Regions from separate parts of the Edwardsiella piscicida genome, predicted to be linked through region 2. Evidence: predicted binding sites of a transcription regulator. Region 2 holds the regulator's gene; each other region holds the start of a gene.
The links. The regulator PurR, encoded in region 2, represses purine synthesis genes. The targets are predictions, from matches to a motif close to CANGCAAACGTTTGCNTG.
Positions count from the first base shown of each region.

Region 1 (7,158 bases), 1.0 Mb from region 2:
ATCTGACGCCGCGTCTGCAGGCGGATCAGCGTCTGACTCAGGCCGCTCAGGGCGCGAATGTGCTGGCGCGTACCCTGCAGCGGGCGCAGCAGTTTCTGCTGCTGTCGGCGCTGTTGACGCTGCTGCTGGCCATGGCCGCCGTCAGCGTGGCGATGGGGCACTACTGCCGTAGCCGCCATACGCTGGTGGTGCTCTTGAAGACGCTGGGCGCCGGGCGGCGTCTGCTGCTGAAGTGGGTGGTCGGACAGTGGCTATGGCTGCTGGGATCGGCGCTGCTGGTGGGGGCGGGGCTGGGGCTGCTGGTCGAGCGGGGGCTGCTGTGGCTATTGACGCCGCTGCTGCCCGCCGCGCTGCCGTCGCCCGGCCTCTGGCCCTGGCTGTGGGCGCTGGGGGGGATCCCGCTGATGGCGCTGCTGGCCGCCCTGCGACCCTATCGTCAGCTGTTGGCGATGCGGCCCCTGCGGGTGCTGCGCGCCGACGCGCCGAGCCCGGTCTGGCCCCTGCGCTATTACCTGCCGCTGATGGCGCTGCTGCTGGGCGGCGGGCTGCTGTGGCTGGTCGGCGCCAGCGCGCTGATGTGGTCGCTGCTGCTGGGGATGGCCCTGCTGGCCCTGCTGCTGGCGCTGTGCGGCTGGCTGGGGCTGTGGAGCCTGCGCCGACTGGCGCCGGGCAGCCTGACGCTGCGTCTGGCGCTGGGGCGTCTGCTGCGCCAGCCGGGGGCAACCCTGAGTCAGCTGGCGGCCTTTTCGCTCTCCTTTATGCTGTTGGCGCTACTGCTGATGCTGCGCGGCGATCTGCTCGATCGCTGGCGTCAGCAGCTGCCGCCCGACAGCCCCAACTACTTTCTGTTCAACATCAGCGCGGCGCAGCGCGAGCCGCTGCAGGCGTTCCTGCACGCCCACGGCGTCACTCCACAGCGGTTTTATCCCATTGCGCTGGCGCGTCTGACGGCGATCAACGGGCGTCCGCCGGTCATGCAGGGGGGCGATGAGTCCCTAAACCGTGAGCTGAATCTCACCTGGCTGGCGTCGCTGCCGCCGGGAAACCCGCTGCTGGCCGGTGAATGGCCGCCGGGCGCGGGGGGCGTCTCGGTGGAGCAAGGGGTGGCTGAACGCCTGGGGCTGACGCTGGGCGATCGCCTGACGTTTAGCGGCGACAGTCGGCAGTTCAGCGCCCGAGTGACCAGCCTGCGGCGGGTAGACTGGGAGAGCCTGCGCCCCAATTTCTACTTTATTTTCCCGCCCGGTGGGCTGGAGGGGCAGCCGCAAAGCTGGCTCACCAGCCTACGTTATGACGGCGATACGCGGCTCTTGGCTGAGCTTAACCGCCACTTTCCGACCCTGACGCTGGTGGATATGGGCGCCCTGCTGCTGCAGGCGCGTCAGATACTGGATCAGGTGGGGCGAGCGCTGGAGGTGATGGTGCTGCTGGTGGTGCTGTGCGGGGTACTGCTGCTGTTGGCTCAGGTGCAGGTGGGGATGGAACAGCGCCGCCAGGAGCTGCAGATCTACCGGATCTTGGGCGCATCGCGACGGGTGCTGCGTCGCACCCTGTATGCCGAATTCATGCTGCTGGGACTGGCGGCGGGCACGGTGGCCGCCGCTGCCGCCGAGGCAGCGCTGTGGCTGCTGCAGCGGCAGGTGTTTGACTTTCCCTGGCAGCCCGCCTGGCCGATGTGGCTACTGCTGCCGCCGGGCGCCGCGCTGCTGCTGGGGATCTGCGGCGCCGGACTGGGAAGAGGGCTGCTGCGTCGTCCCTCGGCGCGCTGATGCTCAGCTCAGCCGCGCGCCGGCCCATGCCAGGGCGTCCTGGTACTCCGCCGGCAGCTGGCCGCGCAGGGTATCCAGGGCGCTGACCAGCCGCTGGGACTGGAAGTGGTTCAGGTTGAGGTGGCCCACCTTGCGTCCCGGACGGACCGCCTTATCGTACCAGTGCAGGTGCACCAGCGGGCCGCTTAGCCATGCGGTGTCCAGCGCGGTGCCGATCAGGTTGATCATTACGGAGGGGGTGGAGACATCCGGGTGCGGCAGAGGCAGGCCGAGCAGCGCGCGCAGGTGCAGCTCGAACTGACTTATCGAGGCGCCGTTCTGGGTCCAGTGCCCGCTGTTGTGTACGCGTGGCGCCAGCTCGTTAATCAGCAGGGTGTCGTCATCCACCACGAAACACTCCATCGCCATGACGCCGACATACTCCAGGCGCTGCATGATGCGCTGCAGCATCGCCTGCGCCTTCTCCTGCAGAAAGCTCTCCGGCTGCGGAAAGACCAGGCTGGCGCGCAGAATGCCGTCCTGATGCAGGTTATGGGTGAGGGGATAGAAAACGCAGCGGCCATCCTGAGCGCGGGCGCCGATCAGCGAGACCTCGCCGATGAAGTTGATCCCTTGCTCGACAATACACTGCCCGTAGATCTCGGCATCAAGCTGGGGTTCGTGACCGGGGCGGATACGCCACTGACCGCGCCCGTCATAGCCGCCGGTGCGGCGCTTGACGATGGCCAGCGGGCCGAGGCGTTCAAACAGGGCGGGCCACTGTTCTGGCGCGGCCAGCAGCGCCCAGGGCGCCGTCGGCAGCGCCAGTTCGTCCAGCAGCTGCTTTTGGCTGTAGCGATCGGCCAGCAGCGGGAAGATATCGCGGTTGATGAAGGCCGGGTGGCTGGCCAGCTCGCGGGTCAGCGGCGTGTCGGGCCAGCGTTCGATTTCGGCGGTGATCACCGCCTGTTGCCAGGGGACGCTGTACGGATCGGCCTCGATACCCACCGGATAGACCGGGATCCCCAGCGGTTCTCCGGCCTGACGCAGCATGCGCCCCAGCTGGCCATCGCCCAGTACGCAAACCGGCTTCATGCGTCCTCCCGCGGATCGGGATGGCTGAGCACCTCGTCGCTCTGCGCCTGGCGCCAGGCGGCCAGGCGGCGGCTCAGCGCTTCGTCATGCAGCGCCAGGATCTGGGCCGCCAGCAGGGCGGCATTGGCGGCGCCCGCCTTGCCGATGGCCAGGGTGCCGACCGGGATGCCGCGCGGCATCTGTACTATCGAGTAGAGGCTGTCGACCCCATTCAGCGCGGCGCTCTGTACCGGTACGCCCAGCACCGGCAGCAGGGTTTTGGCCGCCAGCATGCCGGGCAGGTGAGCCGCGCCGCCGGCGCCGGCGATGATGACCTGCAGCCCGCGCGCCGCCGCCTGCTCGGCAAAGTGAAACAGCTTATCCGGAGTACGGTGCGCTGATACCACCTCCACGTGGCAGGGCAGCTCAAGCTGCGTCAGGATTTCGGCGGCGAACTGCAGGGTGGCCCAATCGCTTTTGGACCCCATGACGATGGCGATCCTGGCCGGTGCGGCGCTGGCGGACATGAATGGCGTGCTCCTCTAACTCGGTGGCGGTGAATGGCCGCCCGATCCCGGCGGCCCTACAGATAAGAGGGGCAAAGCATAGCATAGCTTTTCAGGTGAGGAAAACGTTTGCGTGGCCGCCGCGCCGGGGAAAGTCAGCGCCGTTACGCTATCGGTTAGCGTAATGCGAGGGAAACATCTACTATAAAAGTAGTAGTCCATGAAGGGCTATTTGGGGACCTCTACCGCTCAACGCCAGAGATAGTCTGACGCTATATTGTTTAAGGACTGTCCATGAAATGGATCACGACGCTATTGTCCCGCGGCGGCGGTCCGCTGGGAATATTATTATTATTTCTGACGCTGGTGTGCTATTGCCTGATCTTCCTGACGGCGGCGCAGCCTATGGTACTACTGCGCGGCTTTATCGCCGTATGTAACGCTATTTTGCTGATCATGCATATATTTATTGCGTTATTTATTTTTATGCAATTTAACTGCGAGCGCCAGCAAATATATAAGATCCCGTTAATCGTATCCTACCTACTTTCGGCCTCGCTCCTTCTCTGTAGTTTATTATTTTGCCAAGATATCTTTTTTCCGGAATATAAAAATGCGTTAACGCTGAATGACTTTGTTTTATTTTATTTAATCCGCTATAGCGGAATGGCAATGCTGTTTCTGTATGCGCTGTACCTTTACCGCCGGCAGGAGAAAGGCGCCATCGCGCTCGGCCCGGTGGTGGCGCTGAGCCTGACCATGAGCGTCGCGGTCGCGCTGGGCGCACTGCTGCTCTCCAACCACTCGCTGCATTCGCTGTGGCTCGAGCCACGGCTGCTGCAGGTGTCGCAGAATTATCAGGCAGGGTATCGACAGGTGGTGCTGCCGTTTATGTGTACGCTGTGGGGGGCGCTGGCGCTGCTGCTGATCTGGCAAACCCGTCTGGCGACGCGCTTTTGGCTGGCGGTGACGCTGGCCAGCCTGATCATCCTGGGCGGGTTTGTGCTGCAGTGGCGCTCTCCCCAGGTGAGCAGCGTAGGGTGGTATGGATCTCTGCTGTTTGGGCTGGTGGCCAATTTTTACGTCATGGAGATCTTCTTATATGACATTTTTCAGCGCTACCGTCGTATACAGATCGAATATGCCATCAGCTACAACAATGCGATCCGCGATGGCCTGACGCAGACCTTTAACCGCGCTTACTACTATGGGTGTCTGCAGCGGGCGCTGCCGCAGTGCGGCGCGACATACCCGCTGGGCGTGCTGATGATGGATATCGATCGCTTTAAGCTGATCAACGATCGCTATGGCCACCTGAGCGGCGATCGGGTGCTGTGCGAGGTGGCTCGGGCTATCGGTCGGGGAGCCCGTCCAGAGGACGTGGTGGCGCGCGTCGGCGGCGATGAGTTTTGCATATTACTGTACCACGCGGACGCGGCGCAGACGCGCGCGATAGCCGAGCGGATCTGTCGCGACGTGGCGGCGCTACCGCTCACGGCGCTGGACGGCACCCCACTGAGCGTGACCCTCAGCATCGGCGGCGTTGTCTGCGAGGAGAGTCGACAGAGCGCCCAGGCGTGCGTGGCGCAGGCCGATATGGCGCTGTATCAGGCCAAGCTGGCGGGGCGTAACCGCGTCGTGATGGGCTCGCTCTCTGCGGGGTGAGCGGGCAGCTCGATCAGATGTATCCCCTGTGCGTCGACCCGGATCATCGAGCCGTGGGTATGCCAGGCACCCAGCACCGCGCGCAGGGCGCAGCGGCCATCGTCCAGGCTAAAGTGATGTAGGGCCGGGCGATGGGTATGGCCGTGGATCATGCGCTGAACGCCGCGGCGTTGCAGAGTGGCGCAGACCGTCTCCTGGTTGACATCCATGATGGTCATCGCCTTGGCGCTGTTGCTGCGCTGGCTCTGTCGGCGCATACCGGCGGCGATCTTCAGGCGCAGGCGCAGGGGAAGGCGGCGGAACAGCCACTGTAGCAAGGGGTTGTGAACCCGGCGTCGGTAGCGCTGGTAGTCGCGATCGTCGCTGCACAGGGTATCGCCGTGCAGCAGCAGAATCGGCTGACCGTATAGCGTAATGATCTGTTCATCAGGCAGCAGGGTCATGCCGCAGCGCTTGGCATAGGACTTACCCAGTAAAAAATCGCGGTTACCGCAAATGAAGTAGCAGGGCACGCCACTGTCGCTCAGACGGCGCAGCGCCTCGGCGACGTGCTGGTGCAGCGGCTGGGGGTCATCATCCCCTATCCAGTAGTCGAAAAAGTCGCCCAGAATGTATAGGGCTTCTGCCTGAGGGGCTTCTTCGGCAAGAAAGCGCAGAAAACCGGCGGTGATCGCCGGTTCCTGTTGGCTGAGGTGTAAATCAGCGATGAACAGCGTTGCCATTCGGGCGATTATTCGCTCACGGTAACGCGTTGGATGATCACGTCTTCACGCGGAACATCCTGGTGCATGCCGTTACGGCCGGTGGAGACACCCTTGATCTTGTCGACCACGTCCATGCCGTCTACCACTTCGGCGAATACGGCATAGCCCCAGCCGTCCGGGCGCTCGGAGCGGAAGTTGAGGAAGTCGTTATCAACGACGTTGATGAAGAACTGGGCGGTCGCCGAGTGCGGATCGTTGGTGCGCGCCATGGACAGCGTGCCGCGGGTATTCTTCAGGCCATTGTTGGCTTCATTCTTGATCGGTGCCTTGGTGGCTTTCTGTTTCATGCCCGGCTCGAAACCGCCGCCCTGGATCATGAAACCATCGATCACGCGGTGAAAGATGGTGTTGTCGTAGAAGCCGTCACGGCAGTATTCCAGGAAGTTGGCAACGGTAGCCGGCGCTTTGTCGTCAAAGGTTTTGATGACGATGTCACCATGATTGGTGTGGAAAGTAACCATAACAATAATCCTGTTTTATGATGATTGAAGCAAGCGGGATGATTGTAGCCGATGCCCCTGCCGCTGGCACCTCTTTCTCCGGGAATATTCGCAGGGCGCTGCTCCCGGGCTTCATTCTCTCCGGGCGCTGCGTTAGTATAACCTTTACGTTTCTATCCCGTTATCAGCAACTATCACGGATACCCCCGATGCTTAAAATCTTTAATACACTCAGTCGCCAGAAAGAGGAATTTAAACCCATCCATGCCGGTGAAGTCGGTATGTATGTGTGTGGGGTAACCATTTACGACCTGTGTCACATCGGTCACGGCCGAACCTTTGTCTGTTTCGACGTGGTGGCCCGCTACCTGCGCTACCTGGGCTACAGGTTGAAGTATGTGCGTAACGTGACCGACGTGGACGATAAAATCATCAAGCGTGCGCTGGAGAACAAGGAGAGCTGCGAGCAGCTGACCGAGCGTATGCTGGCGGAGATGCATCGCGACTTTGATGCCCTGAATATCGCCCGTCCCGACGTGGAGCCGCGCGCGACCCACCATATCGCCGAGATCATCGCGCTGGTGGAGCAGCTGATCGCCCGCGATCATGCCTATGTGGCCAGCAACGGCGACGTGATGTTCGCCGTCGATACCGATCCGGACTACGGCGTGCTGTCGCGCCAGGATCTGGAGCAGCTGCAGGCCGGTGCGCGGGTGGAGGTGGCCGACGTGAAGCGCAACCCGATGGACTTTGTGCTGTGGAAGATGTCCAAGCCGGGCGAGCCGAGCTGGCCGTCACCGTGGGGCGAAGGGCGCCCCGGCTGGCACATCGAGTGCTCGGCGATGAACTGCAAGCAGCTGGGCGCGCACTTTGATATTCACGGCGGCGGTTCGGACCTGATGTTCCCGCACCATGAGAACGAGATTGCCCAGTCGACCTGCGCCCACGACGGCGCCTACGT
Region 1 is NZ_CP090968.1:2,832,743-2,839,900, reverse strand. Features, by position in the region: gene ybbP (putative ABC transporter permease subunit YbbP) at 1-1,769, shown strand, start outside; gene purK (5-(carboxyamino)imidazole ribonucleotide synthase) at 1,773-2,843, opposite strand; gene purE (5-(carboxyamino)imidazole ribonucleotide mutase) at 2,840-3,349, opposite strand; gene L1P05_RS12925 (sensor domain-containing diguanylate cyclase) at 3,623-4,993, shown strand; gene lpxH (UDP-2,3-diacylglucosamine diphosphatase) at 4,936-5,715, opposite strand; gene ppiB (peptidylprolyl isomerase B) at 5,724-6,218, opposite strand; gene cysS (cysteine--tRNA ligase) at 6,407-7,158, shown strand, end outside.
Region 1: the regulator PurR is predicted to act here: its motif matches at 3,447-3,464, upstream of purE (5-(carboxyamino)imidazole ribonucleotide mutase).

Region 2 (7,158 bases):
ACCGTCGAGCAGATCCGCCGCGCCGGCGGCAACGTTACCCGTGAGGCGGGCCCGGTCAAAGGCGGTCATACGATCATCGCCTTTGTCGACGATCCCGACGGCTATAAAATCGAGCTGATCGAAAACCGCTCGGCTAGCGAAGGGCTGGGCCGCTAACCTCCCCGCCCCGTTCACCCGGGCGGACGCAATATGTGCCGCCCGCGCCCCTGCTCATTTGCCATCCCCGTGTAAAACACGGCAAAATTTGCCATAATGCGCGCTGCATTCAAAATAAAGACACCAACGAACTCATGGCTGACACCTCTAATCTCAATGCGCTGAGCGCGCGCTTTCGCGGCTTTTACCCGGTCGTCATCGACGTCGAAACCGCAGGCTTTGACGCCAATCGCAACGCCCTGCTGGAAATTGCCGCCGTCACTCTACGAATGAACGACGACGGCTGGCTGGAAACCGATCAGTGCCTGCATTTCCATATCACCCCCTTTGAAGGCGCCGTGCTCTCGCCAGAGGCGCTGGCCTTTAACGGAATCGATCCGCACAACCCGCTACGCGGCGCCGTCAGCGAATATACCGCGCTGCACGCCATCTTTAAGATGGTGCGCAAGGGAATTAAAGATCAGGCGTGCAATCGCGCGGTGGTCGTGGCCCACAACGCCCACTTTGACCACTCGTTTCTGATGGCGGCCGCAGAGCGCGCCGGGCTGAAGCGCAACCCGTTCCATCCGTTCGCCACCTTCGATACCGCCGCCCTCAGCGGGCTGGTTCTCGGTCAAACGGTGCTGGCCAAAGCCTGCCTCAGCGCGGAGATCCCCTTCGACAGCGCCCAGGCCCATTCGGCCCTGTATGATACCCAGCAGACCGCCACGCTGTTCTGTGAGCTGGTGAACCGCTGGAAACGCCTGGGCGGCTGGCCCCCGGCCTACCTGAACGATACCGCCCCCTCCGCAGAGGCATAATCGCCCCCCTGCAAGCACGCCCGCTCCGCGGGCGTTTTTTATTCCGCCCCGCGACGACGGGAAAAAGGTCACGGCAGGGTATTTTTTTGTCGTGCCGCGCACGGAAACATGCTAATAATCCTGCTATTGCCTTGAACGACTTTTAGGACATTGACGTCTATGAATGCTGTTGTAATTGCCGTGGTCGTAATGCTGCTGCTCAGCCTGCTGCGGGTTAACGTGGTGATCGCCCTGATCGTCGCCTCTCTGGTTGCCGGCCTGAGCGGCGGTCTCACCCTGGACACCACGATCACGACCTTCAGCGGTGGGCTGGGCGGCGGCGCGGAGATCGCCCTCAGCTACGCCATGCTGGGTACCTTTGCCGTCGCGATTTCACGCTCTGGGATCACCGACGTGCTGGCCCACGGCGTGATCCGCCGCATGGGGCTGACGCCGAGCGCCCACCGCCTGTTCTGGTTTAAATACGGTCTGCTGCTGATCCTGACCCTGATCGCCATCTCGTCGCAGAACCTGATCCCCATCCACATTGCCTTTATTCCCATTCTGATCCCGCCGCTGCTGCACGTATTTTCGCGGATGAACCTCGATCGGCGCGCGGTAGCCTGCGTGCTGACCTTCGGCCTGATCACCCCTTATATGGTGCTGCCGATCGGCTTTGGCGGCATCTTCCTGAACAATATTCTGCTGAAGAACCTCAATGAGAACGGGCTACAGGTCACCGCCGCCCAGGTGCCCAGCGCCATGCTGCTGCCGGGGCTGGGGATGCTGTTCGGCCTGCTGTTGGCCATCTTCTTCAGCTACCGCAGGCCGCGCCGCTACAACGAGGGGCGCATTCTGTCCGCCGAGCCGGAGCATAAGCGTATTCATTTACGGGCCGTGTGGGTCGCCGTTATCGCCATCATCGCCGCCCTCGGGGTGCAGCTGGCGACCAACTCTATCGTGCTCGGCGCGCTGATGGGCTTTGTGGTGTTTATTCTCGGCGGCGTGATCCACTGGCGGGATACTCAGGATGTCTTTACCCGCGGGGTGCATATGATGGCGATGATCGGCTTTATCATGATCACCGCCTCCGGGTTTGCCGCCGTGATCAAAGCCACCGGCAGCGTAGATACGCTGGTGACCTCTATCGAGGGGGCGATCGGCGGCAACCGGGGACTGGCTGCGTTTCTGATGCTGGTGGTCGGGCTGGTCATCACCATGGGCATCGGCTCCTCCTTCTCCACGGTGCCGATCATCGCGGCAATCTATGTGCCCCTGTGCATTGCCTTTGGCTTCTCCCCCATGGCGACCATCGCCATTATCGGCGTCTCCGGGGCGCTGGGGGATGCCGGGTCGCCGGCCTCTGACTCTACCCTGGGGCCAACCTCTGGGCTGAATATGGACGGCCAGCACGACCATATCTGGGATTCGGTGGTGCCGACCTTCCTGCACTACAACCTGCCGCTGCTCGGCTTCGGCTGGGCGGCAGCGATGATCCTCTAGCACACGGTCCCGACCGATACACAAAAGGCGCCCTGCGGCGCCTTTTTACATGGCCTAACGCCGCGCGATCAGGCGTTGTCCTGCGCCGCTGAGCCGTGGCGCGCCGCGGCCTCTTTGATCAGCGTCTGCAGCTCGCCGCGCTGATACATTTCCAGCACGATGTCACACCCGCCGATCAGCTCACCCTCAATCCACAGCTGCGGAAAGGTCGGCCAGTTAGCAAACTTTGGCAGCTCGGCGCGAATGTCCGGGTTCTGCAGGATATCCACGTAGGCAAAGCGCTCGCCGCAGGCGGACAGCGCCTGCACCGCCTGCGCAGAAAAGCCGCAGCTCGGCAGCTTCGGTGAGCCTTTCATATACAGCAGAATCGGGTTCTCGGCGATCTGGCGCTGAATCTTTTCGATAGTGGTCATGATCTTTACTTCCTTAAATATCCAGTGTTATAGCGGTAACGCAGTATATTGTCATTATCGCCCGCGCCGACCACAGCAGACAAGGGATGGGGCACGAAAGGCGCCTCCCCCGCCCGCCGCGGGGCACGCGGCGTCGGATCGCGCTATTGTAGCGGCGGGCACGGCAGGAAAAAAACACCATCTTTTACAGGGTCTATTGCACAGCGCGCTGCCGCGGCAGCACATCGTCGCTCTGCCAGCCGCTCATTATTCGCCCATTATCCTGCTCAACCGTTTTTTAATAGGCAATATCACTGTAAAAAAGCCCTCTCTGTCGCTAAATCAGACAATTGAAATATTTACTCACAATTAGACGCGAATACGTAAACATCAGTACTGTTATGTTCAGCATATTTTAATTAATACTGTTTCTGCGTTTTTATTTTAGTTTTTGGCTTGGAAGCGACTGATCATGCGTCTACTCGTTGCGCTCTTTGTATTGCTGTTTACCCAATGGTTTACCACCTCAGCGGCCGCCTCACCGGCACACAAAGTCATCGCCGATCAGCGAAAAGCCACGGCGGGCCACAGCCAGAGCGGCGAGCGTAAAAAACGCAGGGCAGACGCCGGGGCACACAAGCATCACAGCGCGGCGTCTCATCCCCCCGCCCGGGAAAAGCGCGCGGCGCACAGTAGCCACCGCACGGTCGCCGCACCGCACCGCGCCGCCGTCGAGCACAAGGCGCAAGCGCACCACCGCGGCGAAAAGCCCCTTGCGCGTCGCGCGAGCGCACATGGGGCGTCGCACCCGGGTAAAAAAGCCTACGGTCGCCCCTCGCCTCTTAAGACGGCCCACCGCGCGGCCGGCCGCCATGAAGATAGCCAGCCGATCCACATGAGTCCGCTGCACAAGAAACGCTACCAGCACGCCAAACAGACGGCGATGAATAAGCTGATGCGCCAGATAGGCAAACCCTACCGCTGGGGCGGTACCTCTCCCCATACCGGCTTTGACTGCAGCGGCCTGATCTATTACGCCTATCAGGATCTGCTGAACATTAAAATGCCGCGCACCGCTAACGAAATGTACCACCTGCGCGACGCCGCGCCGGTCAAGCGCGCCGAGCTGCAGCGCGGCGATCTGGTGTTCTTTCAGATCCACGGACGCGGCGCCGCCGATCACGTCGGCGTCTATCTGGGCAACGGCAAATTTATCCAGTCTCCGCGCACCGGCGAGGAGATCCGCGTCAGCTATCTGGGCGATGACTACTGGCAGGATCACTACCTGGGCGCCCGCCGCGTCATGACCCCGAAAACCATCCGCTAACGCCCCGTACGCCCCCGTTCCGGCGGCGGTTCCCCCATGACCGCCCCCTGCCGCACGCCGCTTTCACTGCTTGTCTGCTGCACATTTCGCCACTCAGTCAGCTAAAATACACCTGCCCCCTGTCTTTCACGGCAAAACTTGCTAGAATCACAAACCATAACAAGCGGACAACAAGATTTTTTCATTTTTGTCTAACCGCCGGCGACGTCTCATCTGCGTTGCTTACGGGTTAACCGTCTTGCCACAGAAGCATTAAGGAGAGAGCTATGTCATTTGAATTACCTGCATTACCGTACGCCATGAATGCGCTGGAACCGCATATCTCCGCCGAAACGCTGGAATACCACTACGGTAAGCACCACAACGCCTATGTAGTCAACCTGAACAACCTGATCAAAGGCACTGAGTTCGAAGGAAAATCGCTGGAAGAGATCGTGAAGAGCGCCTCCGGCGGTATCTTTAACAACGCCGCTCAGGTGTGGAACCACACCTTCTACTGGCACTGCCTCTCCCCGAACGGCGGCGGTGAACCGCGCGGCGCCCTGGCGGACGCCATCAACGCCGCCTTCGGCTCATTTGCCGCGTTCAAAGACGCGCTGACCAAGTCTGCCGTAGGCAACTTCGGCTCCGGCTGGACCTGGCTGGTGAAAAAGGCGGACGGCACCCTGGCCATCGTCAACACCTCTAACGCCGCGACCCCGCTGACCGGCGACGACAAGCCGCTGCTGACCGTGGACGTATGGGAACACGCCTACTACATCGACTACCGTAACGCTCGCCCGGTGTACCTGGAAAACTTCTGGGCGCTGGTGAACTGGGAGTTCGTCGCCCAGAATCTGGCGTAACCGACCAGAGAGACAAAAAAGGCGCTCACCGAGCGCCTTTTTTATTACGCCGCCCGCTAACTTAGTGCAGTGCGGCGATCAGGCTGGCCACGACGATCAGCGCCAGCGCCACCACCGTTGTTACCAGAGAATACTTCAGATCGTTTTCCATCCTGACACCTCATGTTTTACGTTCTGTATCAATTTTTACTGACTTAAGAATTCGCACAAAACCCGTGTTAAATCATTTTTACATAAATCACATCTTAAAACACGCAGAAAATCTTATGATTACATCCTGCGCAAATCGCCAATTAGTGCTTCCCCTTTTGCCTGAGATCAGACAGAATTTGCGGTTTACTGCCGCGTGCCGACGCTATAATTCTAAACAAGAAATGGCAAACGTCACCCTATTGCGCAAACGCGCCGGCGCCGAGCCGCGCTGTCAGGCGTATTTTCCGATGCACGCAGGCAAACGATTAACAAAACGGCGACGCAGCGCGTACGCCTAGGAGTCATTTGTTTCATGGCAACGATTAAAGATGTGGCAAAGCGCGCAGGCGTATCGACCACCACGGTGTCTCACGTCATCAATAAAACCCGCTTTGTCGCCGACGAGACCAAAGCCGCCGTCTGGGAGGCCATTAAAGAACTACACTACTCCCCCAGCGCCGTTGCCCGCAGCCTGAAGGTCAACCACACCAAATCCATCGGCCTGCTGGCGACCTCTAGCGAGGCGCCGTACTTTGCCGAGGTCATCGAGTCGGTAGAGAATAGCTGCTACAGCCAAGGCTATACCCTGATCCTGTGTAACTCCCACAATAATCTGGAGAAGCAGAAAGCCTACCTGGCTATGCTGGCGCAAAAGCGCGTCGACGGCCTGCTGGTGATGTGCTCCGAATATCCGGAGAACCTGCTGGAGATCCTTGAGGACTACCGTCATATCCCGATGGTGGTCATGGACTGGGGCACCCGCCGCAGCGACTTTACCGATGCTATCCAGGACAACGCCTTCGAGGGCGGCTATCTGGCCGGCCGCTACCTGATCGAGCGCGGCCACCGCGACATTGGCGCCATCACCGGCCCGGTATCGCGCAACACCGGCGGCGGTCGCCTGCGCGGTTTCCTCAAGGCGCTGCAGGAGGCCAACATCACGCCGCAGGAGAGCTGGCTGGTCGAAGGCGACTTCGAGCCGGAGTCTGGCTATGCGGCGATGCAAAACATTCTGTCGCAGAAGCAGCGCCCGACGGCGGTGTTTGTCGGCGGCGATATCATGGCGATGGGCGCCATTTGCGCCGCGGACGAGATGGGGCTGCGCGTACCGCAGGATATTTCCGTCATCGGCTACGACAACGTGCGCAACGCCCGCTACTTTACCCCGGCGCTGACCACCATTCATCAGCCCAAGGAGCGCCTTGGCGCCATGGCATTCGACATGCTGCTCGATCGCATCACCAGCAAGCGCGAAGACGCCCAAACCATCGAAGTGCATCCTAAGCTGGTTGAGCGTCGCTCCGTGGCCGACGGGCCGTTCATCGACTACCGCCGCTAAGCGCGTGTCCCGGCTGGTCCTGTTTCCCGCGCTGGTGCTGCTGTCCGGCGCACTACCGCTGGCGGCGATGGTTCCGGCGACCCTACTGCCGCTGACCGAGCAAAATGCGGGACAGGCGCTGCTGCAGCTGCTGCAGTGGCCCGCGCTGGGCCGCAGCCTGGCTCTGTCGCTGTGGATAGCGCTAGGCTCCTCCGGCGGCGCCCTGCTGCTGGCGCTGGCGCTGGCCGGGCTCACCCTACGGCGTCAGCGTCAGCACACGCTGGCGCCGGCGCTGCTGCTGGCAGCCCCCCACATCGCCCTGGCCACCGGCCTGCTGATGCTGCTGGCGCCAACCGGCCTGCTGTGGCGCCTGATGGCGCCGCTGTTTGACTGGCAGCAGCCGCCCGATCTGCCGCTTCCCAACGATCCCTACGGCCTGAGCCTCTCGCTGCTCCTGCTGTTAAAAGAGACCCCCTTTTTCTATCTGCTTACCCTGAATCTGGCCGCCCGCTGCGCCGCGCAGCGGCAGCTGCGCATCAGCGCCGCGCTGGGCTATCCCCCGGCGCAGGGCTGGTGGCGCATCGTGGTGCCGCAGCTGCTGCCGGGGCTACGCCTGCCCATGTTCTGCGTCCTGGCCTTTGCCCTG
Region 2 is NZ_CP090968.1:1,784,391-1,791,548, reverse strand. Features, by position in the region: gene gloA (lactoylglutathione lyase) at 1-156, shown strand, start outside; gene rnt (ribonuclease T) at 291-956, shown strand; gene L1P05_RS08200 (Na+/H+ antiporter family protein) at 1,116-2,438, shown strand; gene L1P05_RS08195 (Grx4 family monothiol glutaredoxin) at 2,507-2,854, opposite strand; gene L1P05_RS08190 (C40 family peptidase) at 3,303-4,157, shown strand; gene sodB (superoxide dismutase [Fe]) at 4,424-5,002, shown strand; gene cydH (cytochrome bd-I oxidase subunit CydH) at 5,064-5,153, opposite strand; gene purR (HTH-type transcriptional repressor PurR) at 5,508-6,533, shown strand; gene L1P05_RS08170 (ABC transporter permease family protein) at 6,538-7,158, shown strand, end outside.

Region 3 (7,158 bases), 1.1 Mb from region 2:
GCGCAGCTCGTCCTGGATCTCCGCACTCAGGGTGTAGGCCGGCAGCGAACAGGCGGAGTCACCGGAGTGCACCCCCGCCTGCTCAATGTGCTCCATAATGCCGCCGATCAGCACGCGCTCACCGTCACAGATGGCATCGACGTCCACTTCGACCGCATCGTCCAGGAAGTGATCCAGCAGCACCGGCGCATCGTTGGAGACGCTGACCGCCGTCTGGAAGTAGCGCCGCAGATCGCTCTCGTCGTAGACGATCTCCATCGCTCGACCGCCGAGGACATAAGAGGGGCGCACCACCAGCGGATAGCCTATCTGAGCCCCCTTCTCCACCGCCTGCTCAATGGCCGTGACGGTGGCGTTGGCCGGCTGCTTCAGCCCCAGGCGATTCACCGCCTGCTGGAAGCGCTCGCGATCCTCGGCGCGGTCAATCGCGTCCGGGCTGGTGCCGATAACCGGCACGCCGGCGGCCTCTAATGCCCGGGCCAGCTTCAGCGGCGTCTGGCCGCCGTACTGTACGATCACCCCCTGCGGGCGCTCGACGGCGACGATCTCCAGCACATCCTCCAGCGTGACCGGCTCAAAGTAGAGGCGGTCAGAGGTATCATAATCCGTAGAGACCGTTTCGGGGTTACAGTTGACCATGATGGTTTCATAGCCATCCTCACGCAGCGCCAGCGACGCATGCACGCAGCAGTAGTCAAACTCAATCCCCTGGCCGATACGGTTCGGGCCACCGCCCAGCACCATGATCTTCGGGCGATCGTGCGTCGGGTTAGCCTCGCACTCCTCTTCATAGGTGGAGTAAAGGTAGGCCGTGTCGGTCGCGAATTCAGCCGCGCAGGTGTCCACGCGCTTATACACCGGATGCAGCCCCTGCTTATGGCGCAGCTTGCGAATCTCGCTCTCTGCCACGCCGGCCAGACGGGCCAGGCGTGCATCGGCAAACCCTTTACGCTTCAGCTGACGCAGGAAATCCGGCGTCAGGCCATTGATGCCCACGTCGGCAACCCGCTCCTCCAGGCGCACCAGCTCCTCGATCTGCACCAGGAACCAGCGATCGATGTTGGTCAGGTTAAATACCCCATCCACCGACAGGCCGGCGCGGAAGGCATCCGCGACATACCAGATACGCTCGGCGCCGGCATCTTTCAGCTCGCGACGGATCTTGGTCAACGCCTGCGGATCGTCTAAGTTCACCTTAGGATCGAAGCCGCTCGCGCCGACCTCCAGCCCGCGCAGCGCCTTCTGCAGCGACTCCTGCTGGGTACGGCCAATCGCCATCACCTCACCCACCGACTTCATCTGCGTGGTCAGGCGATCGTTAGCACCGGCAAACTTTTCAAAGTTGAAGCGCGGGATCTTGGTCACCACGTAGTCGATAGAGGGCTCAAACGACGCCGGCGTACGCCCCCCGGTGATGTCGTTCATCAGCTCGTCCAGGGTGTAGCCCACCGCCAGCTTGGCCGCGACTTTGGCGATCGGGAAACCGGTCGCCTTAGAGGCCAGCGCAGAAGAACGCGATACGCGCGGGTTCATCTCGATAACGATCAGACGGCCGTTTTTCGGGTTAACCGCAAACTGTACGTTGGAGCCACCGGTCTCCACGCCTATCTCACGCAGTACCGCCATCGAGGCGTTACGCATGATTTGATACTCTTTATCGGTCAGGGTCTGCGCCGGCGCGACGGTAATCGAATCACCGGTGTGGATCCCCATCGGATCAATGTTTTCGATAGCGCAGACGATAATGCAGTTGTCGTTCTTATCGCGCACCACCTCCATCTCATACTCTTTCCAGCCGATCAGCGACTCATCGATCAGCAGCTCATTGGTCGGTGAAAGATCCAGACCGCGCGCGCAGATCTCTTCAAACTCTTCGCGGTTGTACGCGATACCGCCGCCGGTGCCACCCATCGTAAACGACGGGCGGATAATGCAGGGGAAACCGACCTGCTCCGCCACCGCCAGCGACTCTTCCAGACTGTGAGCGATGCCAGAGCGCGCGGTATCCAGGCCGATCTTCTTCATCGCCTGGTCGAAGCGTCGACGATCCTCAGCCTTATCGATGGCGTCGGCCGTCGCGCCGATCATGGTCACGCCAAACTCGGCCAACACCCCCTGGCGCTCCAGCTCCAGGGCACAGTTCAGCGCCGTCTGGCCACCCATCGTCGGCAGCACCGCATCGGGACGCTCTTTTTCGATGATCTTCCGCACGACTTCCCAGTGAATCGGCTCAATATAGGTCGCGTCGGCCATCTCCGGGTCGGTCATAATAGTGGCCGGGTTGGAGTTAACCAGGATGACGCGGTAGCCCTCTTCGCGCAGTGCCTTACAGGCCTGAGCGCCGGAGTAGTCGAACTCGCACGCCTGGCCGATGACGATCGGCCCGGCGCCCAGGATCAGGATGCTTTTAATATCAGTACGTTTTGGCATGGTTGTTCAGGCTCCCTGATTACTTGGCGGTACGGCGGTAGTTTTCAATCAGCGTCATAAAATGGTCGAACAGCGGTGCAGCATCGTGTGGCCCGGGGCTGGCCTCTGGGTGCCCCTGGAAACTGAACGCCGGGCGATCGGTGCGATGAATGCCCTGCAGCGAACCGTCGAACAGCGACTTATGGGTCGCCCGCAGCGTCGCCGGCAGCGTCGCTTCATCCACGGCAAAGCCGTGGTTCTGTGCGGTGATCATCACTCGGTCATGATCCAAATCCTTCACCGGATGGTTGCCGCCGTGATGGCCAAACTTCATTTTTACCGTCTGCGCGCCGCTGGCCAGCGCCAGCAGCTGGTGCCCCAGGCAGATACCAAACAGCGGGATCTCTCCGCGCAGGAAGGTCGCGATAGCCTCGATGGCATAGTCACAGGGGGCCGGATCGCCGGGACCGTTGGACAGGAAAATACCGTCCGGATTCAGCGCCAGCACATCCTGCGCGGACGTCTGGGCCGGCACCACCGTCAGACGGCAGCCGCGGTCCACCAGCATCCGCAGGATATTGCGCTTCACGCCGAAGTCATAGGCCACCACGTGGTAGGGCAGCGCCGCGTCCTCACTGGGCGCCGGCAGCCCATCCTTCAGCGTCCAGCTGCCCTGGCGCCACTCGTAGGGTTCCTGGGTCGTCACCTCTTTCGCCAGATCCATCCCCTTCAGGCCGGGGAACGCGCGCGCCTTCTCCAGCGCCAGCGCGGCATCTGGCTCACACCCGCTCTCTGCGGTGATGATGCAGCCGTTCATCGCCCCTTTCTCGCGCAGCAGGCGGGTCAGTTTACGGGTATCGATATCGGCGATAGCGACCACGCGGTGACGGCGCAGATAGTCCGGCAGCGTCTCTTGGCAGCGAAAGTTGCTGGCGATCGGCGGCAGATCGCGCACGATCAGCCCCTGTGCATGTACGGCGGAAGATTCTTCATCGGCGGCGTTGGTGCCGACATTGCCAATATGGGGATAGGTAAGCGTGACGATCTGACGGGAATAGGAGGGGTCGGTGAGAATTTCTTGGTAGCCGGTCATCGAGGTATTGAAGACCACTTCCCCCACGGCCGATCCATCTGCCCCGATCGACCTGCCGTGAAACTGGGTTCCGTCTTCCAGAACCAAAAGCGCTGACTTAATCAAAACACCCTCCAAAGGAATACTCAGTCACAATATATGCATATTAATTCAGATATTGCATCGTGAATCAATCGCAAAAACTGCCACTGCGGCGAATTTCTGACAAATTGCGCGCATTCTAATGATGCATCCGCTCATTGTCCAGATGAAAGGGGAGTTTTTTATGTTTTTTACAAATCTTAGCGTGCTTTTGATGCCAAACGACTAAAAACACCAATTTTAGGAAAGGAGAAAACGGTTGCCGGGCACAGATATCAAAGGCAATGACGCTATAATGCGTTTTTTCCCTGAAAAAATCAAGACGCGGGCGGAGCGGCGGGGGCAAATAAACTGAAAACCGTAAAAATCACCATGCTGACAAACTTAAATTTAAATCTGCACCATAAATAAAAAATGTGATGAAAAACACATTGTTTTCATCACATTAAATAACAAAACAACCATGCCATCTATCGGATAAATGGCCTTTTATAGGGTGTCGAGAGCCAAAACATCACACATATCGTACATCCCCGGCTGCTGCGCGCCGAGCCACAGCGCCGCTCGCATTGCGCCGCTGGCAAACGTCATGCGGCTCGACGCCTTATGGGTAATCTCCAGACGCTCGCCAACATCGGCGAACAGGGCGGTATGCTCGCCCACGATATCGCCGGCGCGCAGCGTTGCGAAACCGATGCTGCCAGGAACTCGCTCCCCGGTGTGTCCCTGGCGAGTATAGACCGCACAGCTTTCCAGGCGGCGGCCCAACGCACCGGCGATCGCCTCGCCCATCGCCAGCGCCGTCCCCGATGGCGCATCGACTTTATGGCGATGGTGCGCTTCAAGAATTTCAATATCGCAGTAGCTCCCCATCACCTGCGCCGCCTTTTCCAGCAGACGCAACATCACGTTCACCCCCACGCTGAAGTTGGCGGCCAAAACGATAGCGATATGCTGTGAAGCCGCCTCAATCGTCGCCTTTTCCTGCTCGCTGAAGCCGGTCGTCCCAATGACCATCGCTTTACCGTGCGCCTGACAAAAGGCCAGATGCGCCATCGTTCCCTCGGGACGGGTAAAGTCGATCAGGACATCAAACTGCCCCGCAACCCGCTCCAGCGATGACTCGACCGTCACACCGGTTATGCCACAGCCCGCCAGTTCGCCGGCGTCGCAGCCCAGCAGGCTGGAGCCCTCCCGCTCCAGCGCCGCCCCCAGCGTCACGCCGGGGATCGCCGCGGTCGCCGCAATCAGCTGACGCCCCATTCGACCGCCGGCACCGGCGATCGCGACCCGAATCTGTTCTGCCATCTTCCGTCTCCCTTATGATGCTTTCTTCGCTGTCCGTCGGCGTCGCGTAGCTCGCGGCGTACCGCACGGCTCTTCTGTTTGGTTGCTTTTCAGGTTAACGGCTGTCTCAGCCCTGAGCCAGAAAAAATCGGTAATAATGCAAAAATTCACCGGCGATGGCCGTCCGCCGCGGCCGCCGCGCCGCTAACTGCATGAATATGCAATTATCACGGCTATCGCCCCCACGATACGCCCTATCACTTTGAGAGAAAAACTATCAAAAATGCCCGTCATGCTCTCAAAGTGATATACAGCCAGTTTTTTCCTGTCTTATAGCGTCATAATTTCCTTGGGATATCTCGATCCGACTCACACTTATGAGGATATATCTCCTCCACTCTATGAGTGTGGCGCATATCTTGCTGCCTTAAGCTATCCCCCAGGCTTATTTCCCCACAGGAGAATACTATGTCTTTAGGATCGCCGCTGCGGCGGGTTGATGCCGAAGCCAAGGTCACCGGACAGGCACGTTATACCGATGATATGATGATGCCCGGCATGCTCCATGCCTGCTACGTGCGCAGCCGTATCGCCCACGGTAACGTCACCGCCATCGATACCCGGGAAGCGGAGTCCATGCCCGGCGTAGAAGCCGTCTTCACCTTTCACGATGTCCCCTCAGCCCCCTTCCCTACCGCCGGCCATGCCTGGTCACTGGAGCCGGGCAAACGGGATATCGCCGATCGCCATCTGCTGACCGGCCACGTACGCCACTTTGGCGATGGCGTCGCCATCGTCGTCGCCCGCGATCTGCTCAGCGCCGAGCGCGCCGCGGAGCGGGTACAGGTCAGCTATGAGGCGTTGCCGGTGATCACCCGACCACTGGCGGCCCTGGCCGATAATGCGCCGGCCATTCACCCCGGCGGCAATTTACTGCGTCACAGCGAGATCGACGCCGGAGAGCCCGATGCTCGCATGGCCGCCGCCGATCTGCAGCTGGAGGGACACTACGAGACGCCGGTGGTGCAGCACTGCCACATGGAGGGCGTGACCTGCTATGCCTATATGGAGCAGCCCGATCACATCGTCATTGTCTCCAGCACCCAAATTCCCCAGATTGTCCGCCGCACCGTCGCCCAGGCCCTCGGTCTCCCCTGGTCGCACGTCCGAGTGATCAAGCCCTACGTCGGCGGCGGATTCGGCAATAAGCAGGATGTGCTAGAAGAGCCCATGGCCGCCTTTTTAACCCAGCGCCTCGGCGGTAAACCGGTCAAGGTCAGCCTGAGCCGCGAGGAGTGCTTCGTCGCCACCCGCACTCGCCATGCCTTCAGCATCGATGCCCGGCTGGGCATGCGTCGGGATGGACAACTGGAGGGCTACCGGCTTACGGTGCTGTCCAACACCGGCGCCTATGCCTCTCACGGCCACTCGATCGCCGCCGCCGGCGCCAATAAAATCAGCTATCTCTATCCCCGCAGCGCCTTTGGCTACTGCGCCGATACGGTATATACCAACCTGCCCGCCGCCGGTGCGATGCGCGGCTACGGCGCGCCGCAGGTCGACTTTGCCCTGGAATGCCTGATGGACGACGCCGCCGCCCGTCTCGATCTCGACCCCCTCGAGGTTCGTCTGCGCAACGTCGCGCGTCAGGGGGACCGCAACCCGGTTAACGGCAAGACCATCTACAGCGCCGGGCTCACCGAGTGCCTGGAAAAAGGCCGCCGCCTGTTTGAGTGGGATCAGCGCCGCGCCGAATGTCTGGCCCAGCCGGCCGATGCGCCGGTGCGGCGCGGCGTCGGCGTCGCCTGTTTCAGCTATGGCTCCAATACCTATCCGGTTGGGGTGGAGATCGCCGGCGCCCGCCTGCTGCTCAATCAGGACGGGACGGTAAACCTGCAGATTGGCGCCACCGAAATCGGCCAGGGATCCGACACCGTCTTTGCCCAGATGGCATCGGAGACGCTGGGGATCCCCTTTAAACAGATCCGGGTGATCTCAACTCAGGATACCGATATCACCGCCTTCGATCCCGGCGCCTTTGCCTCACGGCAAAGCTACGTCGCCGCCCCGGCGATCCGCCGAGCGGCGGAGATCATGCGCCAGAAGATCCTGGCGCACGCGGCGCTGATAAGCCACCAGCCGGAGTGGGGATTGACCCTGTGCGACGGTAACGTCGTGATGGCGATGCAGCCGGATCAGGTGCTGATGAGCGTCGCCGATGTCGCCATGCAGGCTTACTACCATCAGGAGATCGGCGCGCAGATCCTGGCCGAGGTCTCCCATAAAAC
Region 3 is NZ_CP090968.1:646,116-653,273, reverse strand. Features, by position in the region: gene carB (carbamoyl-phosphate synthase large subunit) at 1-2,430, opposite strand, end outside; gene carA (glutamine-hydrolyzing carbamoyl-phosphate synthase small subunit) at 2,450-3,607, opposite strand; gene dapB (4-hydroxy-tetrahydrodipicolinate reductase) at 4,073-4,891, opposite strand; gene xdhA (xanthine dehydrogenase molybdenum-binding subunit XdhA) at 5,339-7,158, shown strand, end outside.
Region 3: the regulator PurR is predicted to act here: its motif matches at 3,832-3,849, upstream of carA (glutamine-hydrolyzing carbamoyl-phosphate synthase small subunit).

Region 4 (7,158 bases), 1.2 Mb from region 2:
TGCTATGCTTAGACGATGCCCTTTCGTTCGCCTCTGCGGCGAGCCGCCTCGCGGGGGCGTACCCTATGCCGGTTTCGTCGATCTTCGCCCGGGGGGAAACACACATGCAGAACGATGTCCCGCTGCCGCCACCGCACTCCCGCGCGGAGCGACACTGTAATCTGGCTCTACTGCTGCTGCTGCCAACGGCGCCGCTGACGATGGCGCGTCTGTGTAAGCTACAGCAGCAAACGCCCGATGAGGCCGAGCAGGATCTGAATCATCTGGTCAACGACATCATGCGTTATCACGCCCTGCATATCAGCTTCCACCCGCGCCATGGCTATCGCCTTCAAGGCCCAGCCTATGAGTGGCGGCTGTGCCTGCTGCACTGGCTACAGCGTACGCTGCGCTACTTCCCGGCCAACGCAGCGCGTCTGCTATCCCCTGCCCTGCCCCCGGCCTTTCCCCGACAGACGCTCTGCGAACGCCTGCTGCAAAGCGTCCCGCGCCTGGAATCCCAGGCGATTCCGGCATCCGCGGCCTTTACGCCGCGCCAGCGGCAGCTGATCGACATCATGATGCGGTACGCCGCCGTACAGCGCCGCGGCGGCCGATCGGATTCACTCATGCCCTGCTGGCTGCTGCCCTACCGCCGCCGCTGGCTGCAGCAAAAAGAGGAGTATGCCGTTGCCGAAGCACTATGCCGCATCTACATCGGCGACGCGCCGGCGGACGTCCTGGATCAGGAGCGGCTATTCGCGACGCTGCTGTTAACCCTGCTCAAGAATCACAGCCACAGCCCGCGGGAGAATGCGCAGGACAGCGCCCTCATGCACGAGATTGAACGCTGCGTCGACTGCGTCGAGCGCGACAGCGATGTGCGACTTTCCCAGCGCGAAAGGCTGTGCGCCCGCCTGTTCGCCCACCTTGGCGCCGCCATTGAGCGCGCGCTGTTCGACATCCGTATCGGCACGCCGCTGGCGGCGGAGCTGGCGTCTCATCACCCCGCGTTACTGGCGCTCACCCGCCGTGCCATCGCCGGACTGGAGCAGCGCTACCGTATCCGCTTCTCCCCCGAGGAGCTAAGCCTGATCGCCGTCAGCATCGGCGCCTGGCTGATGCAGGCCGGTCGCCTACAGGAGCAACCGACGTAAAAAAGCCCGCGCGCGGCGGGCTCGGTAAGGCTAACGACCTGTCAGGCATAGACCGGCAGGCGTTCACAGATAGCCAATACCTTCTGCTTGGTATCGGCGATCGTGGCCTCATCATGGATATTATCCAGCACGTCGCACATCCATCCCGCCAGCTCGCGGGACTCCGCCTCTTTAAAGCCACGGCGTGTGATAGCCGGGGTGCCGACGCGAATACCGGAGGTCACGAACGGGCTCTGCGGATCGTTGGGCACGCTGTTTTTATTCACCGTAATATTGGCGCGCCCCAGCGCGGCATCGGCCTCTTTACCGGTGATCTGCTTATCGACCAGATCCAGCAGGAACAGATGGTTTTCCGTGCCGCCGGACACGACTTTATAGCCACGCTGCAGGAAGACGTCGACCATCGCCTTGGCATTCTTGGCCACCTGCTGCTGGTAACGGGTAAACTCGGGCTCCATCGCCTCTTTCAGCGCGACCGCCTTGGCTGCGATCACGTGCATCAGCGGCCCCCCCTGCGCCCCCGGGAACACGGCGGAGTTCAGCTTTTTGTACAGAGCCTCATCCAACCCCTTGGCCAGGATCAGGCCGCCGCGCGGACCGGCCAGGGTCTTATGGGTGGTGGTGGTCACGACGTGAGCATGGGGAACCGGATTGGGATAAACCCCGGCAGCGACCAGACCCGCCACGTGCGCCATATCCACAAACAGGTAGGCACCGATGCTATCGGCGATCTCACGCATACGCGCCCAGTCCACTACGCCGGAATAGGCCGAGAAACCGCCGATGATCATCTTCGGACGGTGCTGCTGCGCCTGCGCCGCCAGATCGTCATAGTCGATACGGCCATGCGCGTCGATGCCGTAAGGCACCACGTTATACAGCTTACCGGAAAAGTTAACCGGAGAGCCGTGCGTCAGGTGGCCGCCGTGCGCCAGATTCATGCCCAGCACCGTATCACCCGGCTGCAGCAGCGCAGTATAGACGGCGAAATTGGCCTGAGAACCTGAGTGGGGCTGTACGTTAGCGTAGTCGGCGCCAAACAGCGCCTTGGCGCGATCAATCGCCAGCTGCTCAACCTGATCCACATACTGGCAGCCGCCGTAATAGCGCTTGCCCGGGTAGCCTTCGGCATATTTATTGGTCAGCTGGGAGCCCTGCGCCTGCATAACCCGCGGGCTGGTGTAGTTTTCCGAGGCAATCAGCTCAATATGCTGCTCCTGACGCGTCACTTCCTGCTGCATTGCCTGCCACAGCTCGGCATCATAATCGGCAATGTTCATCTCACGCTTTAACATCCGCTTCTCCTGACTCAGCTAACCGGTTTTGAGTAAATCTGGCCCTCACAGCCAATACATCCCACCCCAACGGGCAATCGTCACAGTGTAATATGTTTTTAGCTTGTTACAAACACCTTGCCCCATCTTTTACGCAATCGTTTGGCACTCCGTGGCGCAAGGCCTTGGCCAGATAGACACCTTGTTGCATTTTTGTGCGCGCAGCGATAGGCGTGCATAAAAAAACACCATTACCGTAACGCCAATGAGGCGCATCGGCAATTATTGATTTACAGCGCCGCCGAAAAGCCTTAAGTTGCATTTAAAATACAACTTAACTAACCACGCCCAGGAGCGCCCATGCTGGACACACAAACCATCGCTATCGTCAAATCCACCCTACCGCTACTGCAGCAATATGGCCCGGGGCTGACCGCCCATTTCTACCAGCGCATGTTCCGCCATAATCCAGAGCTGAAGTCTCTCTTCAATATGAGCAACCAACGCAGCGGCGATCAGCGCGAGGCGCTGTTTAACGCCATCTGCGCCTATGCCGCCCACATTGATACCCCCGCCGCGCTGCTCAATGCGGTGGAGCGTATCGCGCACAAGCACGTCAGCGTCGGTATTCAGCCATCGCAGTATGCCATCGTGGGTCATCATCTGCTCAAAACCCTGGAGGAGCTGTTCAACCCCGGCAGCGATGTGCTGGACGCCTGGGGAAGCGCCTACGACGCGCTGGCGCAGCTGTTTATTGCGCGGGAGGCCCAGCTGTATCAGGGACACGTCGGGCAGCCCGGCGGCTGGGCGCATCAGCGCGCGTTTACGATCGCTGAAAAGCGGGCGGAGAGCGACCTGATCACCCGCTTCACGCTGGTACCGCAGGATGGCGCCCCGATCGCCGACTTCCTCCCGGGGCAATATCTGAGCGTATATGTGCGCCATCCCAGCCTCCCACGTCAGGCCATCCGCCAGTATTCACTGACCCATGCCCCCAACGGCACGCATTACCGTATCGCCGTCAAACGAGAGCCTCAGGGCGCCGTCTCCCGCTACCTGCACGACGTCGCCGTCGCGGGCGATACGCTGCACCTCTCAGCCCCCAGCGGCGAGTTTACCCTAGAGACGACGCCGGAGACGCCGCTGGCGCTGATCTCGGCGGGCGTCGGTGTGACCCCGCTGCTCAGCATGTTGGATACCCTGAGCCGCCGCGGACAGCGCGCCCCGCTGTACTGGCTGCACGCCGCCGACAGCGACCCCGTGCGCGCCTTTGGCGAGGAGAGCGAGCGTCTGCTGGCCGCGATCCCCCAGCACCAGGCCCATCTGTGGCTGCGCCACGGCGAACCTGCGCAGCCGGTCCGCGCCCACCACCATCGCGGTACGATGGATCTCGACGTCGTGGGCGAAGGGCTGCGCGATCCGCGCATGCAGTTCTATTTCTGTGGACCGGTGGGCTTTATGCAACGGGTGGCGCAGCAGCTGCTGGCGCAGGGCGTTGACGCAGAACGACTGCACTATGAGTGCTTCGGCCCACACAAAATTCTGTGAGCCCGTCGTCCCGGCCATCTTCGCGCCGGGAACGTCGCCGCGCGATGCCGCCGTAGGCATCGGTAGTGCGAGGAGAGATAAAACGAAAAACCCCGGTTCATTTCTGAACCGGGGCTTAGAATGTTGGCGGAACGGACGGGACTCGAACCCGCGACCCCCTGCGTGACAGGCAGGTATTCTAACCAACTGAACTACCGCTCCGCGTTGTTCCCGCTGGGGGGAACGAGGCGCATATTACGGTCAGCGCTCGGCGGCGTCAACCCTTTTTCACCGCAAAACCATCATTCGTACATATTTTATACTTTGTGATGATTTTTCAGCAAATTTTACCGTTTAGCTACGCCACAGGCAGCTGCCGCCCTTCTTTTGAACCAGATCCAAGCGCTGTTCATGGGCCGCCAACTCCGCCTCACTGGCATACACGACCCGTAGCCCTTTAGCACCGCGCACCACCCGACGAATCTCCGACGCCTGCGACTGAGAGGTGCCATCGCCGTCGCTGGAAAACGCCAGCGATGTCTGGCCGCCGGTCATGATCAGGTAGACGTCGGCCAGGATCTGGGCATCCAGCAGCGCCCCGTGCAGCGTACGTTTGCTGTTGTCTATCTCATAGCGGTTGCACAGCGCATCCAGGCTGTTCCTTTTGCCCGGAAACAGGCGACGCGCCATCACCAGGCTATCGGTGATGGTACAGAATGTCTCCGTCTTGGGCAGATCGCGCCCCAGCTTGGCGAACTCATAGTCCATAAAGCCGATATCGAACGGCGCGTTATGGATCACCAGCTCCGCGCCGCGGATAAACGCGAGAAACTCGTCGGCGACCTCGGCAAAGCTGGGCTTATCCAGCAAAAAGTCATCGCTGATGCCGTGTACCGTAAACGCCTCGGGATCCACCAGGCGATCCGGCTTCAGGTAAACGTGAAAATTACGACCGGTCAGGCGACGGTTAACCACTTCAACGGCGCCGATTTCAATGATGCGATGCCCCTCATAGTGGGCACCCACCTGATTCATACCGGTAGTTTCCGTATCGAGGACGATTTGGCGGGCGATAGGGGTATTCATTTTACTGTGCTCATCGTGTCACTTTATGTCAGACTCACGGTTTTGATCAGAGAGTAGTCTACCAGAGATGTTAAAGCAGGTTGAGATTTTCACCGATGGTTCCTGCCTGGGTAACCCGGGCCCGGGCGGCTATGGCGCCATTCTGCGCTACCGTCAGCATGAAAAGGCGCTCAGCGCCGGCTATCGGCTGACCACCAACAACCGCATGGAGCTGATGGCGGCGATCGTCGCCCTAGAGACGCTGACCAGCGCCTGTCAGGTCACGCTGTTCAGCGATAGCCAGTATGTCCGTCAGGGCATCACCCAGTGGATCCACGGCTGGAAACGACGCGGCTGGAAAACGGCGGATAAAAAACCGGTGAAAAACGTCGATCTGTGGCAGCGACTGGATCAGGCCATCGGCCCGCATCAGGTGGAGTGGATCTGGATCAAAGGCCACGCCGGCCACCCAGAGAACGAGCGCTGCGATGAGCTGGCGCGCAGCGCCGCCGGGGCACCGAGCCTGGAGGACAGCGGCTACAATCCCGAGTAACCGCGCCATCGGGGGCCACTAAGCCGATCGTCGCAGGATCTTCGCCGCGCCGCCCAGCGCGCGGCGGATCCCGTGATGTGCCCGCAGAACGCGCTGCGGCGTTAAGGTCAGCGGAACCGTGCGCTTACGCGCCACGATCAGCATCAGACACCCCATCGCCGGAAAGTGGCGGCTCAGCAGAGAGACGCAGGGCTGATGCCAAGGCAGCACCTGAAAACGTGACGCCGCCAGCACCTCGTAGTTCAGCAGGTTCAGCCAGTCGATGAGCCGCCCCATACTGAACATACGGCTGTTGTAGGGCACCCGGCGGCGCAGTCCGGGCACCAGTCTCCCCATCCCCAGCAGGCTCAGCGGACTAAAGCCGCTGATGATAAGCCAACCGTCATCCACCAGTACCCGATCGACCTCGCGCAGCACCCGGTGCGGATCGCGGGAGTAGCCCAGGGTGTGAGCCAGCAGGCAGGCATCCACCGACTTCGCGGCAAACGGTAGATGCGCAGGATCGGCGATCACCTGTAAATGCTCTCCCTCCGGCGCCACACTCACCTGATGTGATATGGTACAGCGGTCCGTTGCCAGATCGGTACTCAGCGCCCCCAGCTTCAGCAAATGGTAGCCAAATAGCTTGGGCCACCACGGCGTTAAACGCAGCTCCAGCGCGGCCCGGTAGTGGACTCCCCACGGGATTTGCCGCCAGGTAAAAGGCGCGTTCAGCGTGCGCTTGCTCAGTGCCGGTTTCATCGTCACCTCTGACTTTGGAGTAGATAACATCATGGATCTTATCGGTCTTCCTGCCCTACAGGATAACTACATCTGGCTGCTAATCAATCCGCAGCATCAATGTCTGATCGTCGATCCCGGCGTTGCTGCGCCGGTTTTACACTATTTGACAGAGAATAGGATAACCCCTAAAGCCATCCTGCTAACGCACCATCATAATGACCACATTGGCGGCGTTGCAGAAATAGTCCAGGCCTACCCTGAACTGCCGGTTTACGGCCCGGCAGAAACGCAGGGACTGGGAAGTACCCAGATCGTGGCCGACGGCGATACGTTCTCCCTGCTAGGGTGCCAGATTTCGGTCATGGCCCTGCCGGGACATACGCTGGGCCATGTGGGCTATTACAGCGCCCCTTACCTGTTTTGCGGCGATACGCTCTTTTCCGCCGGCTGCGGCCGCCTGTTTGAGGGCAGCGCGCAGCAAATGTTTGACTCGCTACAGCGCATTATGCAACTTCCTGATAACACGCTGGTGTGCTGCGCGCACGAATATACCGAGTCAAATCTGCGATTTGCACGGCATGTCTTACCCCAAAACAGGGCAATAGAAACATATCAGCAACACGTAGCGACGTTGCGGGCAAAACAGCAACCTACGGTGCCTTCAACGCTACGGATTGAGCGGGAAATAAATCCATTCTTACGCTGTTATGATGATGATTTGCAAAGGAATGTAGGTTTTCCTACGCAACCTAATGAGATTTGGCGAGTTTTTGCCTGTCTACGCGACATGAAAGACAGCTTTTAAAGCTTTTTCTTGTGTTGTGCGGCCAAGCAACGTATTATTGCTCGTCTTTTAATCACCAGTGACACACACATGAAG
Region 4 is NZ_CP090968.1:2,957,604-2,964,761, forward strand. Features, by position in the region: gene L1P05_RS13510 (PRD domain-containing protein) at 105-1,136, shown strand; gene glyA (serine hydroxymethyltransferase) at 1,178-2,431, opposite strand; gene hmpA (NO-inducible flavohemoprotein) at 2,771-3,958, shown strand; tRNA gene L1P05_RS13525 (tRNA-Asp) at 4,083-4,159, opposite strand; gene dnaQ (DNA polymerase III subunit epsilon) at 4,292-5,023, opposite strand; gene rnhA (ribonuclease HI) at 5,091-5,555, shown strand; gene L1P05_RS13540 (class I SAM-dependent methyltransferase) at 5,574-6,296, opposite strand; gene gloB (hydroxyacylglutathione hydrolase) at 6,328-7,083, shown strand; gene mltD (murein transglycosylase D) at 7,153-7,158, shown strand, end outside.
Region 4: the regulator PurR is predicted to act here: its motif matches at 2,562-2,579, upstream of glyA (serine hydroxymethyltransferase).